Regions from separate parts of the Rhodococcus erythropolis R138 genome, predicted to be linked through region 2. Evidence: riboswitches for the same ligand, from Rfam matches in the RefSeq annotation. Region 2 holds a riboswitch; the other holds the start of a gene.
The links. A riboswitch is a leader RNA that binds a small molecule or an ion and turns the genes downstream of it on or off. The one in region 2 is predicted to bind cyclic di-AMP.

Region 1: another riboswitch for cyclic di-AMP. It lies ahead of H351_RS15175 (C40 family peptidase); the one in region 2 lies ahead of H351_RS09900 (transglycosylase family protein).

The regions. Positions count from the first base shown of each region.
Region 1 is NZ_CP007255.1:3,235,304-3,251,043, forward strand. It holds gene trpD (anthranilate phosphoribosyltransferase) at 1-203, shown strand, start outside; gene H351_RS15165 (Lrp/AsnC family transcriptional regulator) at 212-487, opposite strand; gene H351_RS15170 (DEDD exonuclease domain-containing protein) at 566-2,326, opposite strand; cyclic di-AMP (ydaO/yuaA leader) riboswitch at 2,848-3,026, shown strand; gene H351_RS15175 (C40 family peptidase) at 3,041-3,598, shown strand; gene H351_RS15180 (C40 family peptidase) at 3,923-4,975, shown strand; gene H351_RS15185 (hypothetical protein) at 5,050-6,408, shown strand; gene H351_RS15190 (glycosyltransferase family 4 protein) at 6,516-7,643, shown strand; gene H351_RS15195 (AMP-dependent synthetase/ligase) at 7,726-9,537, opposite strand; gene H351_RS15200 (SRPBCC family protein) at 9,697-10,083, shown strand; gene H351_RS15205 (SRPBCC family protein) at 10,147-10,584, shown strand; gene H351_RS15210 (ArsA family ATPase) at 10,585-11,853, shown strand; gene H351_RS15215 (hypothetical protein) at 11,850-12,245, shown strand; gene H351_RS15220 (ROK family protein) at 12,370-13,410, shown strand; gene H351_RS15225 (lysophospholipid acyltransferase family protein) at 13,505-14,311, shown strand; gene H351_RS15230 (polyadenylate-specific 3'-exoribonuclease AS) at 14,378-14,869, shown strand; gene H351_RS15235 (class II 3-deoxy-7-phosphoheptulonate synthase) at 14,960-15,740, shown strand, end outside.
Region 2 is NZ_CP007255.1:2,100,832-2,116,571, reverse strand. It holds gene H351_RS09945 (sacsin N-terminal ATP-binding-like domain-containing protein) at 1-1,141, opposite strand, end outside; gene H351_RS09940 (DUF3027 domain-containing protein) at 1,210-2,031, opposite strand; gene H351_RS09935 (glutaminyl-peptide cyclotransferase) at 2,070-2,900, shown strand; gene H351_RS09930 (MFS transporter) at 2,970-4,664, shown strand; gene H351_RS09925 (DUF2771 domain-containing protein) at 4,691-5,158, shown strand; gene H351_RS09920 (cold-shock protein) at 5,247-5,660, opposite strand; gene H351_RS09915 (hypothetical protein) at 5,876-6,103, shown strand; gene H351_RS09910 (YccF domain-containing protein) at 6,137-6,526, shown strand; gene H351_RS09905 (YncE family protein) at 6,621-8,018, opposite strand; cyclic di-AMP (ydaO/yuaA leader) riboswitch at 8,413-8,622, shown strand; gene H351_RS09900 (transglycosylase family protein) at 8,631-9,194, shown strand; gene H351_RS32505 (hypothetical protein) at 9,278-9,466, opposite strand; gene H351_RS09895 (helicase-associated domain-containing protein) at 9,527-11,851, shown strand; gene H351_RS32765 (hypothetical protein) at 11,939-12,064, shown strand; gene H351_RS09890 (TetR/AcrR family transcriptional regulator) at 12,490-13,140, opposite strand; gene H351_RS09885 (hypothetical protein) at 13,195-13,506, opposite strand; gene H351_RS09880 (LLM class flavin-dependent oxidoreductase) at 13,724-14,917, shown strand; gene H351_RS09875 (alcohol dehydrogenase catalytic domain-containing protein) at 14,914-15,740, shown strand, end outside.

The DNA.
Region 1 (15,740 bases), 1.1 Mb from region 2:
CCGGACAGAAGGGGCCGGTCCGGGACGCGGTCTTGCTGAACGCGGGAGCGGCCATCGCGGCGTTCAACGGTGTCGGTGACGATCTCGAGGGTGCGATCTCCGCCGGGATGACTGCAGCCGCTGCCGCGATCGACAGCGGCGCCGGCGCTGAACTGCTTCACAAGTGGGCGGCACTCACCGCCGAACTGGCCGACCAAGCCTGATCGACGAGCTACTCGCCCAGCGAGAAACCGGCCTCGACGTCTGCGCTGGAGAATGACTGGAAGGCGATGTGTGTGGCGGTTCGGAGAACGCCGGGCACCTTGTTGATTCCTCCGGTGACCACGTCGGCGATCTGGGCGTGGTCACGTACCTTCACGATGGCGATCAAGTCGACGTCACCTGCGCACGAGTAGACCTCCGTCACTCCGGACAGGTCGGCGACGGCCTGCGCGGTTTCCGGGATCCGAGCGGACTCGGCGTGAATCATGACGATGGCGTTGATCATTTCTCTCCTCGATTTCCCGGTGGGTTGTGATGACCCGGTGGTTTCGATCGAGCTTAGGGGTGCCGCTCCGTCGTTACGTCATCGATGTTCGGATTCGGTACCGGCCCGCGCGAGTCGGCACCAGGCTTCCCACTTGCCGGCGCCGCCCGCAGGTTCGACGTAGCCGGATGTCGCCGACACGATTCGGACACCGTCCGATGCGAGCCACCGTGCGATCAGGCCCAGTTCTTCGGGTGACGCGCCGCGGAACGGTGCGTCGTCCGGTAGGACGGTTTCGGCTGCCGCGGTGATGGCGTCGACGACGGGCATCGGGTGAGTTCCACGTCTGGCGAGCCCGGCGGACGCGAGACGTCCGGAACGGATCACCGACAGCTCCCAGCCGCCGTCCCCGGTGGGACGGGCGAGAATCAGTTGTTCGATCGCCGCGACTGCTGCGAGTCGCTGAGTGCGCCGCACTGCGGTAGAGACTGCGACCGTTCGGTCACGCAGACGAGCAGCATTCTCGAACAACGCGTGTTCGGACAGCTCGTCTATTCGCGCCTGCATTTGTTGGAGGGGAGCGTCGTTGGTTCCCCGGAAGAATCCACGCACAGTCTCAGGGGCGGCCGCGTAGTCCTGCGCAGTGAGTTCCGGTGCCCAGGAGGCGGGACACGCCCCCAGTTCGCGAGCGGGGCAGTCAGGGCCGTGAACGGCGCCGCGCCCGAGACGTTTGGTGCACGTGCGTAGGCGGCTGAACTCTGCGACGGTGTCGGCGACTTCGACTGCGTCGCCGCGAGAGGTGAACGGGCCGATCGAATCGGCCGTAGGCGTGCGAACCACGGACAGTCTGGGAAACGCCTCGTCGGTGAGAGTGATCCACCATCCTCTTTTGGGGAATTTGGAGCGACGGTTGTACGGGGGTGCATGCGCGCTCAGTAGTCGTAGTTCACGCACCCCTGCCTCGAGCGCATGGGCGCACTCGACGTGGTCCACACGGGTGGCGAGCGCGACCATTTCCTTCATCCGGCCGCGGGTCTCCGAACCGGTGAAGTAGTTGCGGACGCGGCGTCGAAGGTCGGTAGCAGTTCCTATATAGAGGGCTTCGTCCGAAGGGCCTCGGAAAAGGTAGACACCCGGACTTCGCGGCAGGTTTGCGGCGAAGGACCGTTTGGCCCGCTGATGTGAGGAAATGTTGGGCAGGTAGTCGACGAGTTCGCTGTAACTGTGGACGCCTTGGTTCCCGACTCTGTCGATCAACCCGTGTAGGACGTCGACGGTCGCACGCGCGTCGTCGAGCGCGCGGTGCGTCGGTTGGGTGGTCACCTGGAAGAGATGGGCGAGTGCGGAGAGTTTGACCGAAGGCGCCTCGTCGCGGGTGAGCACGCGCCTGGCGAGCTTCACAGTGCACAGCACACGGAACGCCGGCCACGGGCGTGCGCTGCGTGACGCCGCTGCTTTCAGGAAGCCGATGTCGAAGGGCGCGTTGTGTGCCACCAGCACCGCACCCTCGGCGAATTCGAGAAAAGCGGGTAGGACACGTTCGATGGGAGGTGCGCCGATCAGCATGGCGGTGGTGATTCCGGTCAGTTCGACGATGTACGGCGGAATCGATCGGCCGGGGTCGACGAGTGTTGCCATTTCACCGAGCACTTCGCCACCGCGGATCTTGACGGCGCCGATCTCGGTGATGGAGTCCTGGTCGGCGCTTCCACCTGTGGTCTCGAGGTCGACGACGACAAACGTCGTTTCGCTCAGCGGTGTGTCCAGCTCGTCGAAGCTCAGTTGCCGCCCGACGTCGAACTTCTCCCCGTCGGAGAACGGGGACGGAGACGGAAATTCTCGGGCCGAGGCGGGACTCACACCGCAGACAGTAGAAGGACCCCCCGACACGAATTCGAGAGTGCATACGCGGAATCCGGCTCACTGCGACTTCCATTGGGAAAGCAACGGATTGACCCCCGACAAAAGTACGAGAGACGAGGATCACACTTGCGGTGGGAACTCGCGAATGCGGTCTCCTACCTACTTACCGGTAGGGCGATTCGTGAGGGTGTTGCTACGGCGATCAGTCGCCGAAACCGCCTGATTGATCGAAACGGGTTCTAGTTTCAAGTAATCGGCGTTGAACTGCATGGAAGATCGGATTGTCGGGTTTGGTGACCCTTGCCAGTGGGTAGCAAGCGCAGGTTTGCGGGCCAGGTGAGCCTCGCCGAACAGACCTGTTGTTATCTCTTCGTGACCCGTCCGGCGTATCGCGGGCGCGGCAGCATGATTTCCGGCGAATCGGGCGCGATTGTCACGAAGCGGTCGACATCGTCGCGATCATTTCGTAACCTTCCTGAGACCTAACGAAGTCTTGCCGGACCAAACAGGACCGGCATCGTCAGGAACCGCCTAATCGGGATCTCCGCGAGGAACCCGAACCGGGAACCCAAGTTTCCACTGGGGTGAATCCCGCCTGGGGTGCAGCACGCATGATCGCTGCGGACCACGCGGGTAGGGCTGATCTTCCCAGCCCGAACCCGTCAGCTAACTCGGTCGGCGGATGAATGGAAGAAATGGAGCACCCCTTAAGTGGCGTCACAGAGTTTCAAGCGTTCAGCGCAGTTGGCAGTAGCCGGCGCGCTCGCAGTCGGAGCATTTGCTGCAACCGCTGCACCTGCCTCGGCAGACCCCATCACCATCCCCGGCGTCGGCACCTTCGAGGTTCCGGGCGTTTCTATTCCTCAGTTGCCGGTCATCCCGGGCATCACCGACATCGCACCGGCCGCTCCGGCCGCTCCCATCTCCAGTGTTGGTGAGCAGGCAGTTCGCGCCGCAGAGAGCAAGCTGGGCTCCCCGTACGTGTACGGCGCATCGGGCCCGGACGCATTCGACTGCTCCGGTCTGGTCCAGTGGGCATACAAGCAGGCTGGTCTGAACCTGCCTCGCACGAGCTACGACCAGGCCGCAGCCGGCGTTGCCGTTTCACAGTCCGATCTTCAGGTCGGCGACGTGATCTCCTTCTACGGCGGATCGCACTCGGGCATCTACGCCGGCAACGGCAATGTCATCCACGCGTCGACCGCTGGTCAGCCCGTGAAGCTCGCACCGGTGTCCTCGATGCCGTACGACGGTGCTCGCCGTTACTGATTTCTGAACACGCTCGACGGCTGTCTCCGGTAGACGGTCGGAACGATCCGCCGCTGCAAGGCGGCGGAGCTCGGGGGAGCTCCGGATCTTCGAATGTGGGCCTCGAATCTTTGATTCGAGGCCCACATTTTCGTTTCGCGACAATTCGCCCGGTACTTCACCCCGACACGCCTACCGGCGAGTAGACACAAACGTATGCCGTTCCGTAACCTTATCGAGACATTGCGCGGCCGAGACAGGTACTGTGGATAGTTGACAGCCAGCTAACAGATCGTCGACCGGTCCCGGTCGACGTCGCTTCACCGAGACGGAGAGTTGCATTCCGTGGTTTCATCGAAAAACAACAGTCGAGTACGCGCCGCATTGACAGTGGGAGTGCTGGCGTTCGGACTCGTCGCAGGGCCTTCGATGCAGGCCGGTGCCGACCCCGTCATCACCAACCCCACCGAGGCGCTCGACAAGCTCGGTGAACTCTCCCGGGTATCCGAGCAGACCAACGAAGCGCTGCACAACGCACAGATCGACCTCGACGCGAAGCTGGCGGTCGCGAATGATGCGGACGCGCGTTCGGCAGCCGATCAGGGTCTTCTCGACGCGGCTTCGGCACGTGTCGCCGAGTTCGCTCCGGCGGTAAACCGTATTGCCACAGCGAATTACCAGGGTGCGCGGACCAATCGCCTCTTTGCGTTGATGGTGAGCGACTCGCCGCAGCAGTTGCTCGATCAGATGTCCGCGCTGGACGTGATTTCCAACGACGCGGCAGTGCAGGTCTCACAGTTCAACCAAGCCACTGCCGAAGCGCGTGCCGCCTCGGAAGCATCGAAGCGTTCGGCCGAAGAAGCGCGGACCGCCGCCGATCAAGCCCGCGCACTCAGTGACGATTTGCAGCGCAAGCAGAGTGAACTGCAGACGCAGATCGTCGACGTGACCAAAGCTTTCCAGAGCCTCACCGACGACGAGCGTAACCAACTGAGCGGTACGCCATTCCCGCCGGACGTCGATCTCAGCAAAATTCTAGCTAACTTGACGCCTGGTTCGGGTGCTGCTGCTCTGCAGGCAGGCCTCACGCGGATCGGTGACCCGTATGTCTGGGGCGCGACCGGCCCGAACGAGTTCGACTGCTCAGGTCTGGTCGTATGGGCCTACAAGCAAATCGGGAAGACTCTGCCGCGTTCGAGCCAGGCGCAGGCGCAGGGCGGCGTACCGGTGTCGAGGGACCAGTTGCAGCCCGGTGACGTCGTGACTTTCTACAGCGACAACTCGCATGTCGGTATCTACGCCGGCGACGGAAACATTCTGCATGCGTCGACGTTCGGCGTACCGGTGAAGGTTCAGTCGATGGCAGGCATGGAGTTCTCCACTGCGCGTCGTTACTGACGGCTTGCTGCGCCCGAGCGGCGTGTGGCCAGCCGCCGTGAAGCGTCGAGTCGAGTTCTCCTACACTCGGCACCGTGCCGACTGAACCGATGACGACGCCCGACGTCGGCGCAGATCGACCACGCCGTTGGGAGTATCCAGCCCTCGTGGCGCTCGGCGTTGCCGTGGTGCTCGTGCTCGGTTTGACGATCTTCCTGACGAACAGGTCCGATTCCGACGAAAATGTGGCCAGTGAGCAGGACGCCGAACGCACCGCGCAGGTACAAGCATTTCTCGATGCATGGGCTGCGGCGCAGATGTCCGACGATCCGTCGGGGCTGGCGAAGTTCGTCGACAGTGCTGCGGCACCCGGTGTGCTCGAAGCGGAAGTTCGACGAGCCACCGCTGCGGGAGCGCTCGACTTTGCCGACTGGGGATACGAGATTCCCAGCGGCGGCCTGACTCCGGCGCCGCGAACCGGTGCACCGGACGGAGACGTCGAGGTCTGGAATGCGCAGGTCCTGTTGCGATACGCCCTCGACGGCGTTGACGCATTGCCCACTCGCAAGGCAGTGTCCATGACGCTCGCGAAACGCGGCGATCAGTGGTCGGTTCTTGCGGACGGGTCGATCGTCGGACTGGACGGAGCCCGAACGGCGGGCGAATCCTGGAACGGCCCTTGGGACTTCGGGCCGCTGGCCGTCGCCGAAAATACCGCGGGCAATGCACTCGTGATCGGTCACCCGGGTCAGCAGGCGTTCGTCGACGCTTTGGCGGCCGATGTGGACTCAGCCATCGAGAACACGACGCAGTTGTGGGGGCCGTGGTGGTCCGAGCGCGCGGTGCTCATGGTGGCGGGGTCCGCGGAGGAGTTCACCGCACTGGTCGGCTCCCATCACGACGGCGCTTCGATTGCCGCAGTGTCGGTCGCGGATGCAACGGCGGACGGGTCTTCCGACGTGAGCGGCCAGCGGGTGGTCTTCTCACCTGCCGCGGCTTCGAGGCTGACCGACATCACCAGGCGAACGGTGTTGCGCCACGAGCTCATGCACATAGCCGCCCGATCGAAAACCCGTGACGGGTCGCCGATGTGGGTGTTGGAAGGGTTCGCCGAATACGCGGGAAATCGTGGATCCTCGCGGGCCTGGGGTGAGATCGCGCCGACTCTGGCAGCAGCGGTCCGCTCCGGCGATACTCCGACAGAGTTTCCGGACGACACACAGTTCGGCGGTGTCCCGGTCGTGAGTTCACTGGCGTACGAATCGGCGTGGTCTATCAACGCGTATATCGCTGATCGATTCGGCGAGGCGAAGCTGACCGACCTCTTTCGCGCCCTCGCCTCCGGAAAGATGACGGCCGAAGACCTCGACTCGCGGATCCGAGCGGTCCTCGGCGTCGGAACCGAGGAACTGCGAGTCGGCTGGGTCGACTGGACCAACAGCCATCTGGGCTGAGCAGTTCGCGGCTGGGTCAGTTGCAGCGGCGAGCTGAGCTTCGCAAGTCTCCAAGCACTGCGTGCCCTTGTCACGACTCGAAGCACAGCGTGCCCTACGGTGGACGGATGCGCCGGACCCTCTTGGTGACCAACGATTTTCCTCCTCGCCCCGGAGGTATCCAGTCTTATCTCCACACGTTTGCCGGGCACCTGCCTGCTGACAAGTTGGTGGTGTACGCACCGCGGTGGCGGGGCGACTCGCACAAGAAGTTCGATGCGGCACAGCCTTTCGAGGTCGTTCGGCACCCGACGACACTGATGCTGCCGTCGCCCTTTGTCGCTCGTCGGGCCGCGAAGCTGGTCAAGAAGCACGACTGTGAGTCGGTGTGGTTCGGTGCGGCAGCGCCCTTGGCGCTGTTGGCGCCGGTTGTTCGACGCGCCGGAGCGAGCCGAGTGATCGCGAGTACTCACGGCCACGAGGTCGGGTGGTCGATGATTCCCGGTGCGCGGCAGTCGTTGCGTGTGATCGGCGATCACACGGATGCGGTGACGTTTGTCAGCAAATACACCCGTGGACGGTTCTCGGCGGCTTTCGGCCCGCAAGCGGCGCTCGAGCACCTTCCGTCCGGAGTGGACACGTCGGTGTTCCACCCGGACTCGGTCGCCCGCGCAGAACTGCGCAAGCGATACGGGCTGGGGGAGCGGCCCACGATCCTGTGCCTGTCGCGGCTCGTGCCACGCAAGGGGCAGGACATGCTCATCAAGGCGCTGCCGACCATTCGCAAGAGCGTCGACGGGGCGGTACTGGTGATAGTCGGCGGTGGACCGTACGAGGACCACCTCCGTCAATTGACACGTAAGACCGGGATGGACGATCACGTCGTCTTCACCGGCACGGTGCCCGCCGCAGAGTTGGCGGCTCACCACACGATTGCCGACGTGTTTGCCATGCCGTGTCGCACGCGAGGCGCGGGATTGGATGTCGAAGGACTGGGAATCGTCTACCTCGAGGCCTCGGCGACCGGCGTTCCGGTCATCGTCGGCCGCAGCGGTGGCGCTCCGGAAACCGTGCAGCAGAACAAGACCGGGCTCGTGGTCGACGGCACCTCTGTTCGGGACGTCGCCGAATCCGTGATCGAGGTGCTGTCCGATCGTGATCGAGCGGCCGCGATGGGAGCAGCCGGCCGGGAGTGGGTTGCCGAAGACTGGAAGTGGGACACGCTCGCTTCGAAGCTGCGTAATCTGCTCGGCTGAGCCACCGGGACTCGAACGCAAACGGCCCGCACCGAATTCGGTGCGGGCCGTTCGTTGCTGCGAGAAGCTGCTTGCCGAAAACCTACTTGGCGTAGATCTTTTCGATGTCGGCGGCAAAGCTCTCGTGCACGACGTTGCGCTTGAGCTTCATCGTGGGCGTGAGTTCGCCTGTGTCCTCGGAGAAGTCGACCGGAAGAATGCGGAACTTCTTGATCGCCTCGGCGTGTGAGACGAGCTTGTTGGCCTCGTCGATGGCGTCCTGGATTTCACCGACCAGTTCGCCGTCCGAAACCAGGTCGGCAGCTGTGGTTCCCGCGGCCTTGTTGTTGCGCTCGTTCCAGGCGGGAAGTGCCTCGGCGTCGATGGTGATGAGAGCGCCGATGAAAGGCTTCTGGTCGCCGACCACGATGGCCTGGCTGATCAGGGGGTGTGCGCGAAGGGAATCTTCGAGCTGAGCGGGGGAGACGTTCTTGCCGCCTGCCGTGACGATGATTTCCTTCTTGCGACCGGTGATCGTGATGTAGCCGTCCTTGTCGACGGTGCCCAGGTCTCCGGTGTGGAACCAGCCGTTCTCGATCGACTCGGCGGTCGCCTTCTCGTTGCGCCAGTAGCCGGTGAAGACCACCGGTCCCGAGAGGAGGATTTCGCCGTCTTCGGCAATGCGAACGGAGTTGCCGGCCAACGGCTTTCCGACAGAGCCGACCTTCTGTGCGCCGATGGTGTTGACGGCGAACGCTGCGGTGGTCTCGGTCAGTCCGTAGCCCTCGTAGATCGTGACGCCGATACCGCGGAAGAAGTGGCCGAGTCGAGCGCCCAGGGGTGCACCACCGGAAATGGCCAGCTGGCACTGTCCACCGAGTGCAGCGCGCAGCTTCGAGTACACGAGCTTGTCGAAGAGGGCGTGCTTGGCCTTGAGAACGATGCCCGCGCCGCCCTTGTCCTGAGCCTCGCTCCACGCGACCGCGGTGTCTGCGGCCGCGTCGAAGATCTTGCCCTTGCCGTCACCGTGCGCCTTGGCGCGTGCGCTGTTGTAGACCTTCTCGAATACGCGCGGCACCGAGAGGATGAAGTCGGGCTTGAACTCGCCGAACGTCGGAACGAGGTTCGGGATGTCGCTCGTGTGTCCAAGCGCTGCACCGGCATCGAACGACGCGATGCTGACTGCGCGAGCGAGAACGTGCGCGAGCGGCAAGAACATCAGGGTGCGAACGCCGGGAGTCTTGAGCAGCGTCCCGAGGTTGGAGTCGAGGATGCCCTTCGACTCCGCAATGAGGTTGGAGTGCGTCAGCTGGCAGCCCTTGGGCCGGCCAGTGGTGCCCGAGGTGTAGATCAGGGTCGCGGGATCGGAGGCCTTCAGTGCAGCGACGCGGGCGTGGACGTCCTCGTCGGAGATGTCGGCGCCCAGTGCGGTCAATTCCTCGACGACACCCTTACCGGCTGCCGCGGCATCGATCTGGTAGACCGTGCGCAGCGCGGGTGCGGCTGCAGCGACGTCCTTCACGGTCGCGGCGTGAGTGTCGTTCTCGACGATGAGGTCGATTGCTTCTGAGTCCTCGAGAATCCAACGAACCTGCTCGGCTGCGGAGGTTTCGTAGATCGGAACCGTCACGCCACCGGCTGCCCAGATGGCGTAGTCGACGAGCGGCCATTCGAAACGCGTCGCCGACATGAGGCCGACGCGGTCGCCCTGCTTGACGCCGATCGCGATGAGGCCCTTGGCGACTGCAGTCACCTGGGCGGCGAAATCGCCTGCAGTGACATCGACCCATGCATTTCCGACTTTGCGCTTGTAGACAACCGCCGCCGGCTTCGTCTTCGCGAAGGCGAAGACCGAGTCGACCGCGGAGGCATCCTCGGGAATGGTGAACGTCTGGGGTGCGCTGAACTCAGGCACGAAATACCTCCGACACTGCGAAATACTGACGAGTAGGGTTTTCGTCTCCTACTGTAGTCGCATGTCCGACGCAGTTGTGGCCAGGCTTACAGTCTGTCCGGTATGTAGTGGTGCGACACCCCCCGACGCTTCGCCGACGCGATATGTGAAGCTACTTCGGTGAGCAGCATTCAGGTCGCAGACCAGACTTTCATCGCCGCCCCGCCCGAGCGGGTCGCCGAACTGTTGTCCTCGCGCGCGCGGTGGCGTCGCTGGTTCAGTGATCTTGCGCTCGAAGTCCGGGAAGATCGCGGTCCCGCAGGATTCCGTTGGGGAGTGTCCGGTCAGCTGGTCGGCACCATGGAGGTGTGGCTCGAACCGGTCATGGACGGGACGATCGCGCACTACTTCCTGCACTGTGAACCGGTCGGCGTATCACCGTCGGATCTGGCGAACCTCGACCTCGCCGGGATGAACCGAAAGCGTCGGGTCGACGGCAAGGTCATGTCCTTCCAGCTCAAGCGCGAACTCGAAGCAGGACGTGCCGCCGGGGTAGCACCGGACTGATAATCGAAGCAGTGCTCGTTGTGCAGGTTCTGGACTTTTGACGAAGGAAGGTAGCGCAGTCGTATGGCCGAGAAGACCAAGGGGTTGATCAGCATCGACGCCCCTGCCGACGCCGTGATGGACGTCATCGCCGATTTCGCGCAGTACCCCGAATGGGTGGCCGCGGCGAAGTCCGTCGAGGTGACGGCGCCGGGGCAGGGCGGCCGCGCGGACCGAGTGCGTTTTGTCCTCGACGCGGGGATGGTGAAGGACACCTACGAACTGCAGTATTCGTGGGCGCCTGACGGGATGGCAGTGAGCTGGGAGCTGATCTCGGGTGAGATCCAGAAGTCCCAATTCGGTTCGTACACACTCGAGCCCGGCCCGAACGGCACCACCTCTGTCACCTACGAGTTGACGGTCGACCTGACGATTCCGATGATCGGTCTCTTCAAGCGCAAGGCCGAGAAGATCATTACCGACACAGCTCTGAAAGAACTGAAGAAGCGAGTCGAGGGCTGAGTGCCGGAGCAACGATCTCGCGTCCAACTGTTCGTCGGTAAAGGCGGAGCAGGCACGACGACGCTTGCCTCGGCGACGGCTGTGTCGGCTGCGTCCGACGGGGCACGAGTGCTTTTGGTGTCGATCGATCAGGCAGGTTCTCTCGCGGATGTCGTGGGCGTGCCGGCGCTGCGAACGACTACACCTCTCGCCGAGCGCCTCGACGTCCGGCAACTCGACACTTCCGAGCTCCTCGAGGAAAAGTTCCGAGGACTGTCGGGATTGATCGATGCTGCAGGAAATTTCGGAGCGGGAGATCACGAACACGGTTCGTCGTTCGAGGGGTTGGAACCGGAAGAGTTGACGGGGTCCCTGGGGATCCAAGACATACTCGGACTCTCCGAGATCGTCGATATCTCGAGCAGCGGTGACTACGACCTCGTGATCGTGGACTGTCCGGCCGCAGCCGAAGCACTGCGGATCCTCGGGTCGCCGTCGATGGTGTCGGAGTATCTCGAGCGATTGTGGCCGCGGCACAGGCGGATGGTCGCCGTGACGGGCTCGGACATGCGAGCGTTGCTACTCGTGTCCGTCATCGAACGCGTGCTCGCGTCGGTGGATCGAATCGCCGTTCACCTCTCGGATCGGGAGAACACCAGCGTGCGCGTTGTGACGTCGGCCGATGGCGTGTCGGCCGCGGCGACTCGCCGGACGCTGTCCGGTCTGGCTCTGGCGGGGTTGCGAGTCGAGGGGATTGTGGTCAACAACCTTGTCCCGCAGTTCAACTCGTCGGCCGGGAAGGGGGTCGACGATTCGCCGGCGGCACAATGGCTCGCTTCGATCAGGGCGTCGCAGGCACACGTCGTCGACGAATTGCGTGGATCGACTGATGGAATGTCCGTCACAACGGTCGAGCGCGCCTGCGCCGAACCGGTAGGGTTGGCGGCTCTGGGCGAGATCGCGGCCACGTTCGAGGGTGGAACGGGCACGGATTCGGACACGGTCGACACAATCGACGCTGTCGACACCGCGGACAACATCGTGGTGTCGTTGGAGTCGGGGGCCGGAGTCGATTCGGTGTACGTGATGCGGATGTACCTTCCGCTCGTGGATCCGTCGTCGTTGTCGTTGGGCCGGGTGGAGGACGATGTGCTGGTGGGAGCAGACGGCGTACGACGCAGAGTTCGTTTGGCGTCGGTGCTGCGTCGTTGTGTCGTGAACGGGGCGGAGTTGGACGGCAGTTACCTGATCATCCGGTTCAGCCCGGATCCCGCGGTGTGGCCAGTATGAGCGAAGAGCACGAGCGCCTCGTCGCGGAATTTCGCGCGCTGGCGGATACCGTTCTGACGCGCCTGGAACCGGTCTTGCAAAAGGCTGCAGCAGCGACGGCCGACGTTGCGGGTGACTCGGCGTCAGCGGACACGCAGCCGGTGTTCACTGGCTGCAGCTGGTGCCCGGTGTGCGCTCTCGCTGCACTGGTTCGCGGTGAGCACCACGAACTACTGGCGTTTCTCGCGGGTCACGCAGCGGCGTTCCTCGCATTGCTTCGCGAGATTCTCGACGAGTTTCTCGGGGGGCCGTCCGGCCCGGATCGCGGACCGGACAGCGGAGCGACGACGCCAGGTGCCGAGCGAACTCGAACGGCGGCATTTGTCCCGATCAACGTGACGGTCAAGGACTGACTTAGTACCCCGGGTAGAGCTGACGGCCCGAGATGAGCACAATCGACACAATGGTCACCGACGCACGAGGCACCGATACAGGGTGCGCACTCCAGCGGGCGCCGCTCGCGCGGGAATTGGCGCGATGAGCGCGCGCCGCTTGAAAGCGGTCTCCGACTCCACCATGGACGACATCTTGACGGTCGGCATCGACGTCGGCGGAACGAGCATCAGGGCCTCCGTCGTGGACGTCGACGGACAAGTGCTCGAGATGATTCAAGCCCCGACCCCGCAGTCCGCACGCGCTCTCGAAGACGGCCTCGATCGCGTCGTACGCGAACTGGTCACCCGGCACGAGGTATCTGCCGTGGGGTTGGCGGTCGCAGGTTTCATCACCTCCGATCGAAGCTCGGTTCGGTTCGCGCCGCACTTGCCCTGGGTGGACGCGCCGGTGGGCAGTGACTTGAGTAAGCGGCTCGGATTGCCGGTCGTTCTCGAGCACGACGCCAATGCAGCGGCGTTCGCGGAGCACCGATTCGGCGCGGCCGCAGGTGGCCGCAATGTCGTGATGGTGGCAATCGGGACCGGAATCGGCGGTGCGCTGCTGATCAACGGTGAGCTGTACCGGGGCAGTCACGGCGTCGCCCCCGAACTCGGCCACATCCAGGTCGTGCCAGGCGGGCGTCAGTGTGCGTGTGGCAAGCGTGGGTGTTGGGAGCGCTATTGCAGCGGAACGGCGCTCGTGGACACGGCAATCGAACTGCTGGCCGCCGACCCGGCTGCGTCGACGGTTCTAGCGCGCGAAGTAGCGGTGGATCCGGGTTCCCTCACCGGTCGCCGGATCGCCAACGCCGCGCAGGACGGTGACCCACTCGCTCTGGCAACCATTGCCGAGTTCACCCGTTGGCTGGCCGTCGGATTGGCGATGGTCGGGGACGTCTACGATCCCGATCTGGTCGTGATCGCAGGCGGCGTCGCGAGTTCTGCCCCACTGTTTCTCGACGACGCCCGTGAGCAGTACGCGACATTGTTGACCGGCGCGAAGCACCGCCCACTGGCACGAATCCGTTCGGCTCAACTCGGCGAAGCTGCGGGCATGGTGGGCGCCGCCGCATTGGCGCGTTCGGTAGTGCCTCAGGATCTCGGTGGGGTCGACGGCGCTGGAACCACGTCTGCCGGACTGTGATCGGGTCGATCCTCCAGGGGCGTGTGTAGCGGGGGTTACCGGTCGGCAGTAAGGTCGTACTCAGCGAAATTCAGCTGTGAATGGGAGGGACGCCGTGTGGTATTGGCTCTTCAAGTATGTGTTGCTGGGGCCGATTCTCTGGCTGCTCGGGCGTCCGACGGTCAAAGGTCACGAGAACATTCCGACTGACGGAGCGGCCATTCTGGCCAGCAATCACCAGGCGGTTCTGGACTCGTTCTACCTTCCGCTTCGCGTCAACCGCCGCATCACCTTCCTTGCCAAGAGCGAGTACTTCACCGGTTCCGGCCTGAAGGGCGCTTTCCAGAAGTGGTTCTTCACCGCGGTCGGACAGGTCCCCATCGACCGAACCGGCGCGGATGCGGCGCAGGATGCGCTCAACGCCGGTCTCAAGGTTCTCGGTTCGGGCAGTCTGCTGGGTATCTACCCCGAAGGAACGCGTTCGCCTGACGGTCGCCTCTACAAGGGCAAGACCGGAATGGCGCGCCTCGCGCTCGAATCGGGCGTCAAGGTGATCCCGGTTGCGATGGTCGGCACCGACAAGATGAATCCGATCGGCTCACGGATGTGGCGCCCAGCCAAGGTCACCGTGATCGTCGGCGAACCCATCGATTTCTCCCGCTTCGAAGGCATGGGCGGAAACCGCTTCGTCGAGCGGGCTGTGACCGACGAAGTGATGTACAAGCTGATGAAACTCTCCGGCCAGGAGTACGTGGACATCTACGCGGCGAGCCTCAAGAACCAGGCGCCCACGAAACCCGAAGCTGCCGTCGATGTTCCGGCGGAAGGCGGCGAGTTGGTTGTCGATCTCGTGGCCTCGGCCGAGTCGAAGGAGTCCGCGAAGACCGACAAGGATTCGCTCCCGGACGCACAGGCCAGCTAGAGATTTCCCACACCTGCCGCACGCGCATTGGCTCCAGAGCCTGCGCGTGCGGCATAGTTTTCGGACGTGCGCTACTTCTACGACTGTGAATTCATCGAAGACGGTCGAACCATCGATCTCGTGTCCATCGGCGTTGTCTGCGAGGACGGCCGAGAGTATTACGCGGTCTCGACGGAGTTCGATGCCGCCCGTGCCGGTAGTTGGGTGCGCAAGAACGTGCTGCCGAAGTTGCCGCAGCCTTCGTCGCCGCTGTGGAAATCACGCGAGAAGATCCGCGACGATCTTCTGAAATTCTTCGTTCCGCGGCCGATGGTCGTTCCGGAGCTCTGGGCGTGGGTAGCCGCATACGACCACGTCGCGCTGTGCCAGTTGTGGGGCGATATGACCGAACTACCGCAGTCGATGCCGCGGTACACCCGCGAACTCCGACAGTTCTGGGAAGACAACGGCAGTCCTGCCCTCCCGTCAGCGCCCGCCGACGCACATGACGCACTTGCCGACGCCAGGCACAACCTCGTGAAGTTCGACGCGATTTCGGCAGCACGTTCACTTCGCTGACTCAGGTTTCGGTGCGCGAGAAGTGTCCCGATTGGGCTGCGATCGAGAGCCTGTGTGACGCGCCGACGGGCGAGCGAATATCCTGTAGAGGTGAACTGGACTGTCGACGTGCCGATCGACCGCTTGCCCGAACTCCCGCCGCTGCCTGCCGGACTGCGTAAGCAGCTCGACGAGGCGCTCGCGAAGCCCGCTGCTCAGCAGCCCTCGTGGCCCGCTGACCAGGCGGCCGCCATGCGGACTGTGCTCGAGAGCGTGCCTCCCATCACGGTGGCCAGCGAGGTCGAGGCGCTGCAAGAGCGTCTCGCGCAGGTCGCGCGTGGTGAAGCATTCCTGCTCCAAGGCGGTGACTGCGCCGAGACATTTGCGGACAACACCGAGCCGCACATCAAGGGAAACATTCGCACGTTGCTGCAGATGGCCGTCGTGCTCACCTACGGTTCCTCGATGCCTGTCGTCAAGGTTGCTCGCATCGCCGGCCAGTACGCCAAGCCGCGTTCTGCCGACATCGACTCGCTGGGGCTCAAGTCGTACCGCGGCGACATGATCAATTCGCTCGTCGCCGACGAGGCAGTCCGTGCGCACGATCCTTCGCGTCTGGTGCGCGCATACGCCAACGCCAGCGCCGCGATGAACCTGGTTCGCGCGCTCACCGGCGCCGGCATGGCCGATTTGCACAAGGTGCACGACTGGAACCGCGAGTTCGTCGCAGCTTCGCCCGCGGGCGCACGCTACGAGCAACTCGCCGCCGAGATCGACCGCGGCCTGCAGTTCATGAACGCGTGTGGCGTCACCGATCCGAGCCTGCACCAGGCACAGATCTTTGCCAGCCACGAGGCCCTGGTTCTGGACTACGAGCGCGCGATGCTGCGTC
Region 2 (15,740 bases):
TCGACACCGCCGCGAGTGCTCGCTCGTGCTTGGGGCCGGAGAGCTCGGGGACAACCAGGCCGCCGACGATGTCGGTGAGCAACTCGGCAAGGTCATCACTGAGCCCGGGCACCACGGATGCTCGCTGCGGCGCGCGGTCGGGTTCACCGACCACCGGAAGCCACTCGTTTTCCTGCAGCTCCTTCAGAAGCGCTTCGCGCAGAAGCGAATCGGTTTCGCTGCGGGCAAAGGCAGGGATCGGGACGAGTGCCGTTCGCTGCCGAGGAGGTAGTGCAGCAAGGAACTTCGCGTACCCCTCGCCAAGCGGAGCGATCGGTGCAGCGGGCATGAGGCGTCGCCGATCGGGTTGCATTGCAATGTCGGCAATGATGATCGCGGGGATCGACAGTTCCTCGTCGGATCGGGTCGGCGCCCGCAGCACGTCGTCTGCGACCGGCTCGACGACCCCGTCGCGGACCGGCACCAACCACCGTGCGTTCGGCGCCGAGTACTGCCACCACGTGCGATCTCCGATAGCTATCTCGACGAGACCGGATTCCAACACTCGTTCCGATCGCCGAAAAGTCTTCTCACCCAGACGAATTGATCCGAGAGCCGGGAGTTCGAGAAGCAGGTCGACTGCCTCACGTGTCATCTGCGAAAGCAGCGCCGCGGCATCGACGTCCGGCCGAAGCGTCAGCACCACTTCCGAATCAGCACCGTCGCTCGGCAATTCGCCAGACGGCCACACCAAACGAAGTACGGGGACACCGGTTTCCGGCACGGGGAGTTCGCGAGAGTCGATCTCGCGCAGAGTTTGCGAGGCAGAGAATCGAATCGATCCCGCCGACGAGCGCAGTTCAACCTCGTCACTGACCGAGAGAACTGCCGAGAATCCGACTCCGAACCGCCCCGTCACGCCTTCGTCGGCGTCGACCTTGTTCGACGCACGAAGCGCCGTGAGTGCGTGAACACCGGATTCGTCCAGCGGACGGCCGCTGTTCGCGACGGTCAGCGTCCGACCGTCCACGTCCACCCACAAAGAGCCCTCGAGGCCCCCGCGTGCAGCCGCATCGGCAGCGTTCTGCGCCAGTTCGGTGAGCAGACGGTCGCGGTACCCGGCCTTCGCGAGGTCGGATTCCGCAGCCGCGTCTTCACGCAATCGCGTCGGAGATTCCGACCACGCGCGCAGCGTCGCCTCGCGGAGTGCGTCCGTGCCGAACGGATCTTCTACTCGGTGGATACCGAATCCTCAACTGCAACAACGCTCGACGGGCGAGCGGGCACCGCAATCAGCTCGACTGCTCCGTCGTCGAATGCGTCGAACTGCGGCGAGCCCGCACCGAGCGGCAAGCTGGTGTCCGAATGCGCGCCACAGCCGTAGGACACGCTGACCACCCGGCCGTCTGCGGAGAGTTCGTTGCCGCACACGCCGAACGCTGCGTGCAGCGAACCTGCCAGTGGAAGGAAGAATCCACACAGCCCACACGTCGACGGGGCAGCCTTGGCCATCTCCGACTCCGGGCCGAAGTCACCGTCGAACCAACGCTGCGCGGCATCGAGTCGGCCCTCGAGGCTCATGACCTGTTTGCGGCCTAGCCCGATTTCGAGAGCTACCTCGTCGACTTCCGGGTCACCGGTGGCGACGTAGCCGGGAACGAGCCGAGGATCCTCGGCCGGCGGGGCGAGTAGGTCACCGACGGAGAGATCGCCGGGACGAATCCGCTGATCCCATGGCAGCCATTCCGGCGCAACCAACGCGTCGGGACCCGGCAGCAGCGCCAACTCACTGACAGTTGCGCGGGTGTCCTCCGGTCCGGCAGCGACGACAACCGCCCACTGCCAACCGCGGTATCCGGGAATGTCTGCTGCAAATCGATGGGTGGCGGCAAATTCGTCCTCCGACGTCACGCCGAGGTATGCCCCCACACCGCCTTCATGCAGGTCGACGACTGCCGTTCGGGCAAGCTCGACCGCATCGGCCAGTACTGGGCGCGGCACTGCACGCTCTGGAGAAGTAGCAACACTCACTCCTCCAGTTTGCCGCACCACCGCAAGTCCGCAACGCACTGGGCTGCCATGCTGGGCAGATGAGTAGGTCACACGCCAATTCCGTGCGCACTTTTGCAGTGGTCGCCGTGATCGCGTCAGCCCTGGCGGGGTGCTCCGATTCCCCCGGTGCTCCCGACAGCCTCACGTCCGAAACCGGCTCCGTCGAGATCGTTCGAGTGTCCGCGCACGATCCCGACGCGTTCACGCAGGGCCTCGAGATCGACGGAAACCGGTTGTACGAAAGCACCGGACGCGTCGGGCAGTCCTGGGTGCGCTCGAGCGAGATCTCCGACGAGCAGTCCCCCGCTTCGGGACCGGAAGTTGCGCGTGCCGATCTCGACCCGCCATTGTTCGGTGAGGGCATCACTGTCGCCGGAGACACACTGTGGCAACTCACCTGGAAAGACGGCGTCGCCATCGCCCGTGACAAGGACACCTTGACCGAACGTGGGCGGTTCCCACTCGACACCGAGGGATGGGGAATCTGTTCGCTCGGGGATCGGCTGGTCTCCAGCGACGGTTCGGCCACGTTGACCTTTCGCGATCCCGAAACCTTTGCGCCGATCTCGACAGTCGACGTCACCAGATCTTCGGAGTCCGTCGGCAAGCTGAACGAATTGGAATGCGCCGAAGACGGCTCCGTCTACGCCAATGTCTGGACCACCGACACCGTCGTCCGAATCGACCCGTCGGACGGCACCGTCACGAACGTGTACGACGCATCGGCGCTACGCGAAGAACTCGTCACGGATGGATCGACCAGCACCGTCGACGTTCTCAACGGCATCGCGCAGATTCCCGGTACCGATCGATTCCTGCTCACCGGCAAGTATTGGCCGCAGATGTTCGAAGTCCGTTTTGTTAACTGAGTCCGACATGACACAGGACTCGCAGGGGTGTGCGTGGTAGCCGCGCCGACACTAGGACAGAATTGAGTGGTGACCGGACCGCGCGAACCCTACGACCCCGAAACTCGGCGAATCCACGACGAGCCGGAGGGGCAACAGGTGCACCCCGGTTACGACAATTACCCACCCGCGGCCCGCCCGGACAACTACCCGCCTTCGGCTCGCCCCGCTGCGCGTCGCACGCCGTTGCCGCCGCTGCACCCGATCCCCGAATCACGGGGAGACTCGGATTCCGCGTCCGGTTCGAAGGCACCGGGTGCGGACGCCCCCAAGGCTCCCCCGATGCCTCGCAAGCTCACCGTCACCCGCGTCGCAGCGATGCGCAGCCGCGAACTGACGAACAAGGGCATCGCGACCTTCCAGCGCGCAGCGAAGGCCGACGGCGCGGACAAGTCCGGTCTGACCGCTCTCACCTACGCGGTGATGACGAACAACGCCACCGACGCCGCGATCTCCGTCGCTCTGGCCAACACGCTGTTCTTCTCGGCGGCGACGGGTGAGGACAAGACCAAGGTCGCGCTCTATCTCCTGATCACGATCGCACCGTTCGCGGTCATCGCACCGCTCATCGGTCCGATGCTCGACCGGTTGCAGCGCGGCCGCCGCATCGCACTCGCGTCGTCGTTCGGAATCCGGACGCTCCTCGCAGTGATCCTGGTCTTCAACTTCGACAGTTGGATCCTCTATCCGGCCGCGCTCGGCATGATGGTGCTCAGTAAATCGTTCTCGGTACTCAAGAGTGCGGTGACACCACGCGTCCTACCACCGGAAATAGACCTGGTGCGCGTCAATTCGCGTCTGACGGTCTTCGGGTTGATCGGCGGAACGATCGGCGCCGGCGCCGTCGCGGGTGCGCTCGCGCTCGCTTTCGGTTCCACCGGAGCCTTGTGGTTCGCCGTCGCCGTCACCGTCTTCGGCGCATATCTGAGCATGCGAATCCCGTCGTGGGTCGAAGTCACCGAGGGTGAGGTTCCCGCGACCATCACCTACCACCCGGACGAGGCGCACCACGCCGGCAGCGCCCCACCACAGCCGAACGCGAAACCGGCCAAGGTCCGACAGCCTCTCGGACGCGCCGTGATCATCGGACTCTGGGGCAACGGCACCATTCGCGTGCTCACCGGCTTCCTGACGCTCTACATCGCGTTCGTCGCCAAATCACGCACCGATCACGAGCCGCTCCAGCAAGCCATGATGCTCGGCCTGGTCGGCGCAGCGGCCGGTCTGGGAAACTTCGCCGGAAATGCCACGGGTGCGCGCCTCAAGCTCGGCCGGCCCGCACTGATCGTGCTCCGGTGCACTGCGTCGGTCTGGATCATCGCGGTGATCGCAGCGCTGACGGACAACCTGATGACCGCTGCGCTGGCCACACTCGTAGCCTCCGCAGCCAGCGCACTCGCCAAGGTCTCACTCGACGCGTCACTCCAGCACGACCTGCCCGAGGAATCGATCGCATCCGGATTCGGCAGATCCGAGACGGTTCTGCAGTTGAGCTGGGTACTCGGCGGCGCATTGGGGGTTCTGCTTCCGACCGAATACTGGATCGGGTTCACTGTTGTATCGGTGTTCCTGACGATCGGGCTTCTGCAGACCTTCCTGAGCTACCGAGGAAGCAGCCTCCTGCCCGGCCTCGGCGGGAAGCGACCCGATCTGGCCGAACAAGAAGTGACCGAAGTGATTTACACCGGTAAATCCAACCGAGGACAAGGAAGTACTCCGCAGTGATGATGCGCTCGAGAACAAAGAAGATCGTGGCAGCGATCAGTGTCCTGATGGTGGTGGCACTAGTTGCTTACGTCTCCGTTCTTTTCGTGATCATCAAGAACATCAACGACGACCCCGAAAAGCTGCCGGTCATCACTGCATACGCACACGGCAAGACGATCGAGACGAACCCTGCCGGGTTCTGCACCATCGATCTGTCCCAGTGCGCCCAGGTGGGCGACATCTACGCACTCGACGTTCCCGCGGGCTACCCGCTGCAGCTGTCGTTGTCGACGGACGTCTCCGATGCGCAGTGGGCCCTGCTGGCGGTCTACGAGGATGCCGACGGCAACCAGACCGGCGAACCCCGAGTCTTCGAGCCCGGCGAGGCCCTGGCCGTGACGGTCGAATCTTCGAGCGATCCCGTCAAGCAACTCGTCGGCGTCGAAATCCACCTCGCCGTCGGTGAGGGAAGCGAACAGGGACTACTGATCTGGTCGATCAAGACCGCCTGATCCCCGGAAGAACGAAAATGCCCTGCACACCGATTGGTGTGCAGGGCATTTTGTTTCGAAGCCGTGTACGGCAGCTCGAATCGAGCGATCAGGTATCGAGCTCGCGAGCGACGGCTCGGACGACCTCGGAGATCCGCTGAGCGGTCTTGCGGTCCGGGTACTTGCCGTTGCGCAGATCCGGCTGGACCTTCGCCTCGAGCAACGTGATCATGTCCTCGACCATGCCGTGCAGCTGGTCAGGGGTGTGCTTACGCTCGACGGGCTCACGACGCGTCGCCGTAGCGCCCCGCAACGACGGCGCCGGCTCCAGCACCTTCAGGCTCAGCGCCTGCGGACCGCGGCGGCCCGCAGCCATGCCGAACTCGACGCGCTGGCCGGCCTTCAAGCCTTCGACGCCCTCGGGGAGAGCGGAAGCACGGACGTAGACGTCCTCGCCCTCTTCCTGCGACAGAAAGCCGAAACCCTTTTCGACGTCGTACCACTTCACCTTGCCGGTCGGCACCGCGTTCACCTGCTCATCACTCGACTGGGGCATCTGCCCCAATGTGCTCGGGAGGCTCTCGGAAGAGCCTCATGGCCTTGCTCGCATCGCTTCCGGTGGAAGAATGCAAAAGAACGCGCCCCACACTTGCTTCAGCGGGGCGCGCAGTCTGTTAACAGTCTACCTGTGACGAACCCGGGTCGGCACCCAGGTTTACAGGCACTATCCTCGTAGGTGTGGACCCTCAACCGAACCCGCGCACTTCCGGCACCGGAAACGGTCTGTTCCGTACAGCGATGGCACTGTTCATCGTCGGATTCCTGGCGATCGTGGCCATCTTCGCAGTCCACATCTTCAGCGACACCCCGCCCGGCCTGGCGTTGTACCTGGTGGCACTCGCGTGCCCGATCGGCTTCCTTCTGGCCATCGTCTACACGCTCAGATCCGGTCGACGCGTGCGCTGATCACCCCCGCCTCCAACCGAAAGGTCACTGACCATGAGAATCCTCCTGAACGTGATCTGGCTGGTGTTCGGTGGCTTCTGGCTGGCGTTGGGCTACTTCGCCGCAGGCATCATCTGCTGCATCCTCATCATCACGATTCCCTTCGGAATCGCGGCATTCCGCATCGGCATCTACGCACTGTGGCCGTTCGGTAAGACCGTCGTCGACAAGCCGACCGCTGGCGTCGGTTCGATGATCGGCAATGTCATCTGGGTGATCATCGCCGGTATCTGGTTGGCGATCGGACACATCGTCACCGCCGTCGCGATGGCGATCACGATCATCGGAATTCCGCTCGCGGTCGCGAACCTGAAGATGATTCCGATCTCGCTGATGCCGCTCGGCAAGGAGATCGTCGACGTGGACCGCGTCAATTACGCATAGCCGTGGACCGCGTCAATTACGCGTAAGCGGGCCCGGAGACAGAAGAACCCGACCACAGCAGGTGCTGTGGTCGGGTTCTCTCGTATCAGGCGGATCAGCGGCCGAGGCTACCGAGTCCGGGGAGGTTACCGAGCGAACCGGTACCCGTTCCCGGGTTGCCCGGATCAACGGGGCCGACCGGACCCTCGGAGACCACGATGGTCACACTCGAAGCGCGCGAAAGCACGCTCTTCGCAGTGATCTCGACGGTGACGCTGCCGACGGCCGTGGGGGTTCCCGAGATGGTGCCGTCCTGTGCGAGGGACAGTCCGCCGGGCAGAGTGCCGTTGGTGAGCGCAAAGGCTGCCCGGGTATCAGCGGCAGTGAGCTTGTGCGAATACGCCTTACCGACCTGAGCGGCAGGCAGTTCGACGGTCGCGGGTAGCGGGTACGCGGCAACGACGGTCACCTTGCCCCCGTTGGTCGTCGACGCGATGGCGCCGGTCGAGGTGTCGAGCGCGAGGTTTTTGACCTTCTCCAGTGCCGGAATCTTGGTATCGGTCAGAGCGGTGGTGGCGCGGGTCGTCAGATCGACCGACCACAGGTGTCCGTTCATGACGTCCGCGACATATGCAATGCCTGCAGCAGCGTCGACGACCACGCCGTTGGGAATCGCGGTCGGAGACAGCGTGGTCTTCGACAGAACCGCGCCGGCCGGGGTGATCGCCCACAGGTTGGTTGCCCGGGTGTCGGTCATGTAGATGTTGCCGGTGTTCGTGTCGACATCGACGTCGACCGGGTAGAGGTTGTCGGCACGCACGATCGACTTGAGTGCTCCGCCCTTGCGTACGTCCGCCTGCCACAGCGTGCGGCCGTAATTCTCGTCGAAGAAGTTGGTGTCCGCGATGTAGAGGAAGCCGCGGACACTGTCGAAGGCGAGCTTGGTCGGCGTTGCGGACTTGTCGACCAGAATGCTCGACACGGCGTCGGCGGCGTTGGGGTCGACGACTCGGATGTTGCCGGACTTGTAGTCCGAGAAGTACGCGCGGTGTGTTGTGGGGTCGACGACGACATCGTTGATCTGCGGCCGCGACCCGTCGGGGTTCTTCTCGCTCAGCGTGACCGTCTTTTCGACCTTGCCGGTCTTCGTGTCGACAATCGAGATCGCGCCGCCGTAGGAGGAGGACACGTATGCGCGTCCGAGGTCCGAGTCCACGGCAAGTGCCGACGGGTAACCGACGACACCGTCGATGGTGCCGACGGACTTGCCGGTGTTCGTGTCGACGACGGACAACGAGCTGGTCGGTCCGCCGTACTGCGTGATGTATCCGCGGTGGGTTGCCGAGTCGACGACGATGTCGCCGGGCTGGGTTGCGGAATAGCTTCCGACAACACCGTGTGTCGGATCCTCGGGTGAGGCGTGTGCAGCGGGAGCAGTGACGGCCAGGCCGACAGCAGCAGCGGCGACGGCGAGTGACGCGGTGACCGCACGCCGACGGTATTGCAGTTTCATGAGGGGTGCCCTACTTCTTTGGAAGACTCTGCGAACCCTGCCCATTCGGGGCAAGTCAGGCAAACCTAACCTAAGTTTCAATCTCGATGTTGAGACACAGGACACATCTTCGGCCTGGATCGGCGCACCTCTCACTCGGCCGGAATTCCATTTCCGTATAACGTGTGACCTTGCTCACATTACGGATGGATAACGGAACGGACACAACCGGACATTCACTCAGGCACCCCCACCTACCTGGGAAGAGTCTCCTGCGCTTTGTGTGACGCGTTGTACGTCCTTCGCCACGCCGCGTTATCAAATGGTGACACGAGAGACTCGAGCCGTTACCGTCGTTTTCGGCCGGGAAACTCGGCCACCTCCGGCCCGCCGCGCCAAGCCTTGTCCCGCGGGTACCGGACTTCCGACAGAGCATTCCAGGGACGAGGACGGGGGACCCAAAGTCCTCTGTGAGAACAGAAAAGTTCTCCAGTGGACACCGGTTCGATCGCAAGACCGAATCTTGGGGTGAAGCCAGACCCTTTCCAGCCAGGAAAGGCGAGGCCGGGCGACCTCTCAGCCCGAACCCGACAGCTGACCTCGCAGGCGCGTGTGGAGAGGATTTCGACCATCATGAGCGGACGCCATCGCAAGCCCACCACCACCGGTCGCACTGTCGCCAAGGTCGCCGTCACCGGCGCCATCATGGGCGTAGCAGGAATTGCAGCCACCGGAACCGCAAGCGCTGCCCCCGACTCCGACTGGGATCGTCTCGCCCAGTGTGAGGCCGGCGGAAACTGGGCCATCAACACCGGCAACGGTTACCAGGGCGGACTGCAGTTCTCCCCCAGCACGTGGAACGCACACGGCGGCGGACAGTACGCAGCCACCGCAAACCAGGCCACTCGCGAGCAGCAGATCGTTGTTGCCGAGCGTGTTCTCGCAAACCAGGGTTGGGGCGCATGGCCGTCCTGCTCCTCCAGCCTCGGACTGAGCAGCGGCGCCACCGAGCGTTCCGCTCCGGCCACCACGGCTCCTCAGGCAGCTCCGGCTCCGGCACAGCAGGTCGCTCAGACCGTTGCACACCCGGTCGCTGACGCCATCGATCAGGCAATCGCGTTCGCCAAGGCCAACGGCATCCCGGTCGACCCGCAGATCCTCGCAGTCGCCGACACCGCGAAGACGTTCCTCAAGTAACACCGGTAAGACTGTCCGCTCGGACGCTCGAACATCAAGAAGGCCCGCACCGAATCGGTGCGGGCCTTCTTCGTGTCGAGTTGTTATCGGTTGATGACGGTGTGCGGGTGTACGTAAGGAAGTGACTCCACCGGAACTGGAAAGGTGGTGTCCTCGCCGAAGGGTGAAAGTCCACCTGCGCGGGTCGATGACAATTCGGTCACTGCGTGATCTCCGTCTGCAGTTTCCGGCCATCCTGGATCTACATAGTGTTGCTTCGAATTGTTGGCCACGAAGTCATTTTGACAGGACGCCGTTACGCCGTACAGACCAGGTCTCTAATCTGATACCTGATGACCGAAACACGTGGCACCCCGGCGGGCAGTTCCGCAGCCGAAAGTCTGACCGATTGGCTCTCGGCGCGCAGTGACGCCGAGTTGACGGAGTTGCTGCGTCTGCGCCCCGATCTGGCCGTACCGCCGCCGAGCACGATGGTGGTTCTCAGTGGTCGGGCGCAGCAACGCGCGTCGGTCAGCCGAGCGGCGGACGAACTCGACACCCTCGATTTCGGTCTTCTCGAATTGTTGGCACTGGCCGGCGCCGAGGAAACTCCGATGACGCGGGCGGAGCTCAACAGTGCAATCGCCGAACGCGCCCTGACCGGCAAGGGCAAGGTCACCAAGAAGGCCGTCGACAAGTCACTGTCGAAGATGCGTGAGTCCGCCCTCGTCTGGGGTGTCGATCCCATCAGCGTCGTCCCGGCAGTCATCGGGATGATTCCGTGGCGTGTGGGGCGAGCCCTCGAACCTGCCGAGGCGATGACCGAGACCGAGATCTCGGCAGCCCTCGACGCTCTGGACACCCGCGAGCGGGATCTCCTCGAGACTCTCGCCAACTCCAGCCCGATCGGTCGCACCCGCGACGCCGCCCCCGGAACGCCGCCTGAGCGCCCGGTTCAGCGACTGCTGGCGGCCGGCCTGCTTCGGTGGCTCGACGAGCAGACCGTCGAGCTTCCGGCGACGGTTCGTCAGGTCATCCGCGGCGAGCCGGTTTTCGATCCGACGACGCTGACCGCACCCGTCATCGGGGGCGACAAACTCAAACCCGCGGACGTGAACGCCGCAGCGGCCGGCGAGGCACTCGAGTTGGTACGCCAATGCGAGAGCGTGATCGCTGTTCTGGGCGCAGCACCGGCCCCAGCACTGCGAGCCGGTGGACTCGGTGTTCGAGAACTACGACGCGTGGCCAAGACGGCCGATCTCGACGAAGCGCGAGTGAGCCTGCTCGTCGAATTGCTTTCGGCAGCCGGGCTCATCGCCAGTGGAACGCCCGACCCGGCGCCGGTCTCGGACAACGCGGACGAATACTGGACGCCCACACTCGCCGTCGACGGCTGGCTCAACGCGTCCACAGCGCGTCGGTGGGAGGTGCTGGCGTCCGCCTGGGTCGACGTACCGCGAGTTCCGTGGATGATCGGGCTGAGGGATTCCACCGACAAGCCCATCGCGGCACTGTCCGAGGAAGGCCGGGCCCCGGCGGCTCCGCGCGATCGCCAGGCCATTTTGGGGCTGCTCTCCGAACTCGACAGTGGCCAGACTGCATCGGCCGTCGAGGTAAGTCGACTACTGGCGTGGCGACGCCCGCGATGGAGCGGGCGCCTACGGACGTTCGCAATCGAGCGGACTCTGGACGAGGCCGCCGCCCTCGGGCTGGTGGCCCGCGGCGCGTTGTCGTCACCTGGACGAGCTTTGCTGCACGGCGGGGACGCCGAAGCCGAAATGCAGTCCGCGCTACCCGAGCCCATCGACTACATCCTGGTCCAGGCAGATCTGACTCTGGTTGCGCCCGGCCCGCTCGTACCGGACCTGCTCGAGCAGGTGAGCCTGGTCGCGGACATCGAGTCGGCAGGATCGGCGTCCATGTACCGCATCAGCGAGGAGAGCGTGCGTCGTGCGCTCGACGCCGGTCTGACGGCCACCGAACTGCATGCGATGTTCGCCTCGAAATCGAAGACGCCTGTTCCCCAATCACTTTCGTATCTGATCGACGATGTCGCCCGTCGACACGGGCGACTGCGTGCCGGAGTGGCGGCGTCGTTCATTCGATGTGAGGACGCGTCACTGCTGGCGGAGGTCCTCGCTTCGGGGGTGGCGGAGCCCCTGGCATTGCGCGCCTTGGCTCCCACAGTCGCGATTTCGCAGGCCCCACTGCGCGAGGTCCTGGCCGAGCTGCGCGCAGCCGGATTCGCGCCGGCAGGTGAGGACTCCTCGGGCACGTTGGTCGATCTCCGCCCACGCGGGGCGCGTGTACCGAACCGTCGCAGCCGACCGGCGTCGCGAATACCCGCGAGCCCGTCGGCGGATCAATTGGCGTCGTTGGTACGGACGATGCGAGCAGGTGACCGCGCTTCCGCCCCGGGCCGTGGTGGTGTCCGGACGGACGGTTCGAGGGAGAACAATGCCGCCACCATCGCGTTACTGGCCACAGCGGCCCGGGAGAATTCGAGCGTCAACATCGGCTATGTCGACGCTCAGGGGGTAGCGACTCATCGCATCGTCGACCCCGTCAGCGTGGGTGGCGGACAGCTGGACGCCTTCGACCCGGCAAGTGGTGCCGTACGCCGTTTCACGTTGCACCGCATTACTTCCGTCAGCCCCGTCGACTCCGGAAAAAAGTAGCAGAAAAGAAGCAACTGGCTTTTTTCTGTAAATGAAGTATGGTCGAGGTCAGTTTGTGATTGCCACTTCGAAAAATGAGGAGCGACAATGGCTGACAAGGCGCCGGGAAAGAACATGAAGAAACCCGCTCAGTCGATCAAGGAACGCCGCGCGGAAAAGCGGGCGAAAACTACGGAGTCTTCCGAGTTCATTCGTAAGCGGAAGCGGAGCTGACAGCACAGTCCAGAGGAAGACGAGCTGACTGCGAAGCTGACCAATGCCTGCCTCCACCGACACCCTCGTGCACCTGCACGAAACATTCAACCTGTTCAAGTCACGTAGTCGAGGAACTGATGCACGCTCGCGCGGCTACGCAGCGGGCATGACCCTGGCATCACTGTGTGTCCTCGACGAACACGCTCGGCAATCCGGAATACTTCTTTCGGATTTACCGCAGAAAGAGAATCAACCATCGTGAAAAGAACAATCCACACCCTGGACCGTATTCAAACGAGACTCGAATCGGAGCTTGATTCCACTCCGGGTGATTCCGAAAAGAATATCGGTTATAGATCCGGAATTTCCGAAGCTATTACTCATGTAATGGAAATGCGGAAGTCAGTGGTCGCACAGAAATAGGAGGCGCATCAATTAGGCGCTCATCCCAATAACTGTCGCACTCCACCCACCAGAAAGACGACCTGGTCCTCGTAGAAGTCGGCAAGTCGCTCCGGCGCGAGCGGCTTGCTGCTTCCGCTCCAATCGTCCGCCCGGCTGAACGCCTGGAGGAAGCCCATCAAGGCAACCGCCCAGCGAGTCTCGAGCCTTTCGGGATCGGTAGCAGGAAAGGTACGACGGACCTGGTCGAGAAGATGATCACGAAGGTGCAGCTCGGTCGCCTCGAGGGCTGGATGGCCCGGTCGTGACATCTGCGGCTGCGAAATCTGCGTGACAATTCTGATCCATCGCATTCCCCGCGTGCGATGGCGAAGAAGCAGTGTCTTGTATGGCGCCGTGACGGCCCGCACCAACGCTTCGACCGTCGGCGGCTCCTTGTCCGCGGCTAGGGCGTCCACGTTCGCGCTGATCTGATCTCGCACCGACGTTCCCATGTCCAACAGCACCGCGGCGACCAGATCCTCCTTGGTGCCGAAATGGTAGTGGACGGACGACGGTCCGAGACCGGCCGCCGCGTTGACCGCGCGCAGCGAAACTGCATCCAATCCCTCTGTCGCGAAAAGCCGTTCAGCAGTTTTGAGCAAACGCAGACGTGTCACGTCGCCTTGACGGTTCTGCCGGGAGTCGGTCATACGAACGAGCTTCGCACGGGCTCGCCGAACTTCTCCGAAGCGCTGACCGCGGAGTCAGAGTGATTCACGGTGTGCTCGCACCCTGTTGTCGCGATCGACCCAGCCGTGGGCGCGCGCGTAGTCCACCATCGCGGAGAACTTCTGCTTCCACTGCGCGTTTCCGACCTGGGCCGCGACGGCTTGTTCCAGGTGAGCAATGTCGAGCCAGACATGATCGTCCTCGAGTTCCCCCCACGGTTCCAATGCCCGACTCAGAGTCTCGGATTGATCGTCGCCGCCTACGACGACCGAGAGACTGGTGAAGTCGTCGACCCCGTTCAGTTCGACGGTCGAGGAGGTGGGGGTGATTGTGACGTCCAGTTGCATGACCTCTTTCAACGCTCCTTCTCAAAATGCCTGGTTCAGTTGATCGACTTGGAACAACCTTAGACGACATGATTACGCCAGATAGCGTTGAGCTACAAGTGATTACCAACCTCCCACTGTGCGGGAGATTCAACTTATTGGATCAGTTGATCCATGTTAGACATCTCCATCAGAGCGAGTGATCCAAATCACTCCCCTGTCGACAGGAGATGTCATCGTGTGGTCCGCATCGTCCATCCGCTTCGGAGCCTTCCTCGCCCCGTACCATCCGCTCGACGCCGATCCCGCCCTGCAACTCAGACGCGACATCGACCTCATGACACACCTCGACCACCTCGGATTCGAAGAAGCGTGGATGGGTGAGCATCATTCGACCGGCGCCGAGATCGTGCCTGCACCGGACATGTTCATCGCGGCCGCCGCAGAGCGAACCGAGCGCATCCAGTTCGGCACAGGCGTGACGTCCCTCCCCTATCACCACCCGCTGATCACGGCCGACCGCATCACTCAGCTCGATCTGCAGACGCGCGGACGGCTCATCTTCGGCACCGGCCCCGGCAAGATTCCCCTCGATGCACACATGATGGGCATCAACCCGTCGGACCAGCGTCGCCGCCAGGGCGAAGCGCTCGAGGCCATTCTCGCGTTGCTCCGCGGCGAGGTCGTCAACATGGAAACCGACTGGTTCACGTTGCGTGACGCACGCGCACAGCTGCCCACATACCGTGCGGACGGCATCGAGACCGTGACAGCGTCGACGATTTCCCCCAACGGTTCGGTGCTCGCCGGCAAGAACGGGCTCTCCCTGCTCTCACTCGCGGCGAGTTCACCCAGCGGATTCGACGCACTGGATCGCAACTGGGATGTGTACGAGAAGGTCTCGGCCGAGCACGGCCACCACGCCGACCGGGCGACGTGGCGTGTGGTCAATCCGATGTTCATCGCCGAGACCCGAGCCGAGGCCGAGCGCGCCGTGAGCCGGCGGATCGGATCGATGGCCTCCTACGTGAATCGACAGACCGGCCAGAACCCGGCCTGGGCAGATACACCTGCCGGAATCATCGACCAGTGGCGCAACGACACGCTCGGCGAGTTCGGTCAGGCGATCATCGGTACGCCCGAAGATGCGATTGCTCAGATCGAGCGTCTGATCGAGAAGACAGGAGGGTTCGGCACGTTCCTGATCCTTCACGTGGACATGGCGAGCTGGGAGGACACCAAACGCAGCTACGAATTGTTCGCCTCCGAGGTGGTCCCGCACTTCCGGAAGCGGAATGTCGGACGTCAGGCGAGCATGCAGTTCGCCGAGGACAACCGCGAATACCTGATCGGCGGGCTGGTCGGAGCGATCACCAAAGCCCATACCGACTACTACGGCCAACCGGCCGAGACGGGAGCCTTGCGCGCATGAGGGCTGTCCGATTCCAACAGGGAGAATTCGCCGTCGCCGAGATGGCCGACGCGCCGCCGTTGGCACCCCATCAGATCCGCATCGACGTCGTCGCCTGCGGAATCTGCGGCAGCGACCTGAGCATGTCGAAGGACCCGTGCCGATTCGTCGAGGTCGCACACAACGGTGGCTACCCGCTCGCCACCTTCGATCCAGACGCACCCGTGGTGCTGGGCCACGAGTACGCGGGTATCGTCTCCGAGACCGGTTCTGCAGTAGACGATTTCATGATCGGCGATCGGGTGTCCGGCATCGGCTTGGCCACCGACACAGCTACCGGGATCCCGACGATCATCGGTTACTCGAACGAATACCACGGTGCGTTCGGCGATCACATCGTTGTCGACGCATTCTGGGTCCGCAAGGTTCCCGACCATCTGTCACTCGAGCACGCCACACTGGCCGAACCTCTACACGTCGGCGAGATGCATCTCCAGCAGTCCGGCCTCACCTCGGCCGATTCAGCGCTCGTCGTCGGTTGCGGGACGATCGGACTGGGTGCCATCGTCGCTGCGAAAGCGAGAGGGGCACAGATCGTCATCGCGTCCGAACCCTCCCCCAAACGCCGCGAGCTCGCCAAGAAGATGGGCGCGGACATCGTCGTCGACCCCTTCACACAGGATCCGATCGAACTGTGGAATCAGATGGTCGCCGAAGGCAACCCGCTCGTGGGCCAGGCCGCGAACGGCATCCTGATCGCCTACGAATGCAGCGGCCGGGCGGGGGTCATCGGCGAACTGATGCGCACCCTGCCGTTCAACTCGCGGATTCAGGTCCTGGCTGC